Desulfitobacterium hafniense DCB-2: one gene and its partner. The protein of the gene in region 1 interacts with the protein of each later gene in a pairwise test. Links are inferred from orthologs where the notes say so. Each region holds a gene or a part of one and is shown on either strand. Other genes may lie near its edges.

Region 1 (2,988 bases):
ATAGAGGCATAGGCTTTTCTGGTGAATCCTGCTACCGAGAGCAGGGTAACAACAGTAAGTACATTTCCCACAAGGAGGGCAACTATGAGTGGATTATAGCCGTAAAGCATTGCCGGTATCAAAATCTTCCAGATACATAATAGTGTAAAAGTAAAGGAAAGCAAGGTGCGAACTCCGGTAAATCCGGAAAATATGATGATAACCAGGGCAAAGGTTCCGATTAAAAGGATCTCCTTATCGATACGGTAGTGATCGATCATATTGGCAAAGTTGATCTTGTTATCTTCATCAAATCCAAGCAGAACCCAGGCCTTGTCTCCTGCTTGAAATATTTTGTCCACGGAGAGGCTGCCGGTGAGCATATTATTGGCCTGAACCTGTTCGCCTTTGTGGGAGCCGGTTTCTATTTCAATTAAGGCGCTTTGATCACCTATGTTATAAATCCCGGAACTATGTACCCCTATATTATTGACAGAAATGACTTTGGCTCGAACCCCTTCGGTAAAGTGGTATTCTTGTTTCTGAAATCCCGTAGGCAATAAGGTGAGAATCGCTATCGCTATTAAAATGACAATAGTAAAAACCAATTCTTTTCTGTTAATATTCTGAAGCATCTTCTTTAAGTCGCGCTCCTTTCCTTTGCGCCCAAATTGGCAATGGATTGACGATCCGGGAATGAAAAAGGAGCATCGCAGACTATGTTAAAAAGTAGCTTTGCGACACTCCTTTATTTAGATATCTATTGAAGTTACGACTAGTTAAGATTTGTAGCCTTGACTAATTTGTCGTACACAGCGGTATTTTCATAGGCACCATTAAACAGCTCGGCACTGGCACCTGTTGCATAGACTGGAACCGGTACGCCTGTGTGGGAATAGGAGGTCCAGCCGATACCTGCTTTGTTATTAAGAATATGAGTTAAGGTTACGGAAAGTGGATTATAACCGCCGTATAATAGATCATTTTCTTCGCTGTCGGTAGGTTTGTCTTTCATGGTTTCCATAAAGGCCTTTTTTAGCTTAGCTACTTCCCGATCAGATAATTCTAAGGTCATATAGCTGGGCTCACCGGGGCGGCTTATATCATTTTTGGTTTTGTTAACAAGACCGAAGCTTTCCGTGATAACGGGCATAACGTCGTCAAATTTTAGGGACGGATTGTCTGCTTTCATCTTATTGATTAAAGCGTCAAAGGCTACATAAGATATCTTTTGGCTTTCTAAAATATGAAAAGCTGTATCATAACCGGTTGTTGCCTGTCCGATGGTCATGCCGCCTGTTTCATGATCGCCGGTAACGATGATCAGGGTCTCTTCAGGGTGCTTGGCAGCAAAGTCGATGGCGACTTGGATAGCTTCTTCAAAGGCGATCACATCACCAATATTGGCTTTGGCATCATTAGCATGACCTGCCCAGTCAATCTTGCCTGATTCGGCCATCATGAAGAATCCTTTGTCGTTGTCAAGAACATCGATGCCTTTTTTTACGAAATCAGCCAGAGTTAAATCGCCATCTTTATTATCTATGGCATAGGGCATAGCGCCGCTGTCCTGAGTAACCGGAGTCACTGCATAGGCTTTTCCTGATTGGCTGTTAAGGGCCAGGATATCTTCTTTTGTCTTAGCTATTTTGTAGCCCTTTTCTTTCATAACGTCATAAGCATCTTTTTGATCTTTGTCTTTTCCTGTAGGCTGGCTGATGGTTCCGCCGCCAAAGAAATCGAAGCCGGAGTTTGCCATTTGCAGAGCGATGTCATAATAGTCGTTTCGGGAAGCGACATGGGCATAGTAAGCTGCCGGTGTGGCATGGTTGATGGTTACGGTGGATATGATGCCGATCTTCATTCCTTTTTCGGCCTTAAGTCTTTCGGCAATGGTTTTGGGAATCGTACCTTCCACATTTTCCGGTTTGTTTCCGGATTTACTTCCCACCGGTTTTAGGCCAATGGTTCCGCTCCAGGTCTTAAATCCTGAGGAAAGGGAAGTTGCTGTGGATGCAGAGTCCGGTGCAAAGGATGTGGCGTCCTGAGTGGTTTGATAACCAACGGCCTCAAAATCCTGGAAGTTCATTTTGTCTAAAGCCATTTGATTATGTTTATTGGTTCCGCCGTAAATTTGAGCTGAGTTCACTTGTACGGCTGCCATGCCATCCCCGATGAACATAAAGATATACTTGGGGGTCTTTTCTGTTACTTCGGCTTTGGCTGTTGCGGCAGGCTGTGCTGCCACTACTGATGCCGGCCTGCTATCGAGTACGGCACCTGTGGCCAGAGATAAGGCCATGACCAGACAGAGCGATGATGCCAGGAAGCGCTTGGACATTTTGAAATTCTTAAACATAACTTACCTCCCAAACTTATTGTAGTACACCTATAAGTATAGGGCCGTTATGTTAAAGGAAAATCGTGGAAAGGTAAAATCTGCATAAAATTTGCTGTTCTCGAGTTTTAGGGTTAGTGCAAATGATGCAGCGCTGCAACATTTGAGCAAATTGCTGCTTGCAGTAAGATATGATTGACATGTCAATACATTAAGTTTATACTTTTGATTGAACAATGGCTCAATCGTTCAATCTGGAGGTGAATGTTTTATGTGCGCCTATACCGCTGATTTTGACAGATGTGATTGTAATACAATCCACGAGGATGTGGTTGCAGATGTCAGGGAGCATATGCCTGATGAAGATAACCTGATCGATCTTGCGGATTTATTCAAGGTGTTTGGCGATTCGACACGGGTGAAAATTCTCTGCGCTTTATTCCGTGCCGAGATGTGTGTTTGCGATATTGCCGTGCTTTTGGGCATGACCAAATCCTCAATCTCACATCAACTTAGAGTGCTGAAACAGTCAAAGCTGGTCAACTACCGTAAATCCGGGAAGGTTGTTTACTACTCCCTTGCGGATGATCACGTTAAGACCATCTTTGATCAGGGGCTTCTTCATATTTGCGAAAAGTAAATGGGCGGAGAGTTGCATTGCTGAGCATTAT
Region 2 (3,132 bases), 4.1 Mb from region 1 along the record:
AACCCATGTCCGTGGAAGAAGCCATTATGCAGATGAACCTGGTAGGACATAACTTCTACGCCTTCACCAACATGGATACCAATGTCATCAATGTGGTTTATCGCCGGAGATCAGGCGACTATGGTCTCTTGGAGCCCGAAGATTGAGATAAAATTGAATAGGATGATTAAAACGAATGGTCTACGAGGGTAGACCATTCTTGTGTGCATATGGTTGTTTCAGGACGTTCCTACAGAAATTAACAAGGGATTTGCTCTGGAGCGGGATGCTCTTGGCTTGCACCCTTTTGGTTAGAGTGATAAAATGAGTTGATACCCTTGGACAGATGGAAAGGTGGTCAATAATGGGTTTCTTAAATAAACTTTTTGATGACAATGCTCGTGAGGTTAAAAAGTATCAGAAAAAGATTGCTGCGATTAATGACTTGGAGCCGGAAATCAAGGCGTTGTCTGATGAACAGCTCCGTGCCAAGACCGATGAATTTAAACAACGGCTGGAGAATGGAGAGAGTCTGGACAGCCTTTTGCCTGAGGCGTTTGCAGTGGTTCGTGAGGCTTCCTGGCGTGTCAATGGACAACGGCACTATGATGTGCAGCTGATCGGGGGGATGGTCCTGCATGATGGCCGGATCGCCGAGATGCGTACTGGGGAAGGAAAAACATTGGTGGCAACCCTTCCATCCTATCTGAATGCTTTGACAGGCCGCGGTGTTCATATCGTTACCGTCAACGACTATCTTGCCCGGCGTGACAGCGAAATGATGGGCCGCATTCACCAGTTCCTGGGATTATCGGTGGGTCTGATCGTTCATGGCTTAAACTATGCTCAGCGGCGGGAAAGCTATGCTGCAGATATAACCTATGGTACCAATAATGAATTTGGCTTTGATTATTTGCGTGATAATATGGTGACCCGTCCTGATGGGTTGGTTCAGCGGGAACTTCATTATGCTATCGTCGACGAAGTGGACTCCATTTTAATCGACGAAGCCCGTACCCCGTTGATTATTTCCGGGGAGGCGGACAAGCCGACCGAGCTCTATAACCGGATTGCCATGATTATTCCCCGCTTAAAGCCGGAAGAAGATTATAATGTCAATGAAAAAGACCGGGTGGTCACCTTGACTGAACAAGGGGTCAGCCGGGTTGAAACCATGCTCTCCGTAGAGAATCTCTTTGACGATCTGCACACAGAGCTGGCTCATCATGTGAACCAGGGCTTAAAAGCCCATGCCCTCTTTAAACTGGATCGGGATTATGTGGTTAAGGACGGGCAGGTTATTATCGTTGATGAATTTACCGGACGTCTTATGTTTGGGCGCCGTTATTCGGAAGGATTGCATCAGGCGATTGAAGCTAAGGAAAAAGTGAAAATTGAAAAGGAATCTCAAACCTTAGCGACCATTACCTTCCAGAATTATTTCCGGATGTTTGAAAAACTTGCCGGTATGACCGGTACCGCTATGACGGAAGAACCGGAATTCAAAAAGATTTACAAATTAGACGTGGTGGAAATTCCCACTAATATGCCGATGATTCGTGAGGATCTGCCTGATGTGGTCTATCGGACTGAGGAAGGCAAGTTCAAGGCTGTCGTTGAGGAGATCATCGAACGCCACAAAAAAGGACAGCCGGTTCTGGTGGGAACCGTATCGGTGGAGAAGTCCGAGCGCTTAAGCAGTATGTTGGAGCGCCGCGGCATACCTCATCAAGTCCTGAATGCCAAGTTCCATGAGAAAGAAGCCGAAATCATTGCCGGAGCAGGCTTGAAGGGCATGGTGACCATCGCCACCAACATGGCGGGCCGTGGTACGGACATTATCCTGGGCGAAGAAGTAGCCCCACTGGGTGGTCTGCATATTATAGGTACAGAGCGCCACGAATCCCGCCGGATTGATAATCAGCTGCGCGGCCGTGCCGGACGTCAGGGAGACCCTGGTTCTTCCCAATTCTTCCTTTCTCTGGAAGATGATTTGATGCGCCTTTTTGGTGCGGATAATATCACCGGGATGATGGATAAATTAGGGATGGACGATTCCGTTCCCATTACCTCCAAGATGATCAGCCGCTCTGTAGAAACGGCTCAGCGCCGGGTGGAAAACAGAAACTTCGAAATTCGCAAGCATGTTCTTGATTATGATGATGTCATGAATCTGCAGCGGGAAGTCATCTATGCCCAACGCCGTCAGGTGCTGATGGGTGGCAACATTCAGGAGAGCATCGCCGATATGCTGGAAAAAGTGGTTCGGGAAACGGTGGATATGTTCGGCGCCCAGAGCCCCTATCCTGAAGAATGGGATCTTAACAGCTTCCTGGAGTATGTGGAAAATGTCTTCCTGCCCAATCATGATATTACAGCCGAGCAAGTAGGAAGCATGGAAAAAGAAGAGATCGTGGAAATGCTTCTGGAGAGAGCACAAGCCCATTACAAAACCCGTGAAACAGCTTTTGGCGAAGAGATCATGCGGGAAATCGAGCGGGCTGTGATGCTGCAGGTCGTGGACAAGAAGTGGATGGATCATTTGGATGCCATGGATATGCTCCGGGAAGGCATTGGCCTGAGAGCTTATGGGCAAAAGAACCCCTTGGTGGAATATCGCCGTGAGGCTTATGATATGTTCCAGGGCATGATCAGCTCAATTCAGGAAGACACCATCCGCTATATTATGAGAGTGACACCTCAGGTGACGGAGCAAAAACCGGAAGAACCTCAGCATGTCCGCACCAACCGGGATGAGGAACAGCCGGCCCGTCCGGTTCATAATGAGGGGCCCCAAATCGGCCGCAACGATCCCTGTCCCTGCGGCAGCGGCAAGAAATACAAGAAATGCTGCGGAGCAGACAGTTAGTACAAGGTTTGAATGTTTTTGAATGTTACCGAGTACTAGAATAGTTACACGTAAGGCATAATGAGGCCCTCGGCTCAATATGCCTTACTTTTCGAAAACCATAAGGTGGTGAAAGTTAAGTGATATTTGAATGGAAAAAAGAGCTGGAAAGTTTAGAAGTGCGCTTAGCAGATTTGAGGGTTTCACTTTGACGTCCCTCAGCGTGAGGATAAAATCAGTATTTTAGAGATTGAACTGCAAAGGCCGGACTTTTGGGATAATCCAGAAGGGGCGCAAAAAGTGAT

Evidence for each region. The genes of interacting proteins can lie anywhere in the genome.
Region 2: the proteins of DHAF_RS04650 (region 1) and secA interact in binary tests that used the Escherichia coli proteins (3 or more experiments, as listed by UniProt). The link is inferred for Desulfitobacterium hafniense DCB-2 from one-to-one orthologs.

What each region holds. Positions count from the first base shown.
Region 1 is NC_011830.1:1,016,542-1,019,529, forward strand. The notes cover bases 47-2,988. They hold DHAF_RS04650 (alkaline phosphatase), read right to left. Parts: upstream 2,339-2,988; coding sequence 755-2,338; downstream 47-754. Other genes in these bases: DHAF_RS04645 (YibE/F family protein), read right to left, coding at 47-614; DHAF_RS04655 (ArsR/SmtB family transcription factor), read left to right, coding at 2,589-2,957. Outside these bases: more of DHAF_RS04645, read right to left, coding at 1-46.
Region 2 is NC_011830.1:5,071,111-5,074,242, reverse strand. Bases 10-3,095 are described here. They hold secA (preprotein translocase subunit SecA), read left to right. Parts: upstream 10-343; coding sequence 344-2,848; downstream 2,849-3,095. Other genes in these bases: hpf (ribosome hibernation-promoting factor, HPF/YfiA family), read left to right, coding at 10-146. Outside these bases: more of hpf, read left to right, coding at 1-9. UniProt on the Escherichia coli protein: Required for protein export, interacts with the SecYEG preprotein conducting channel.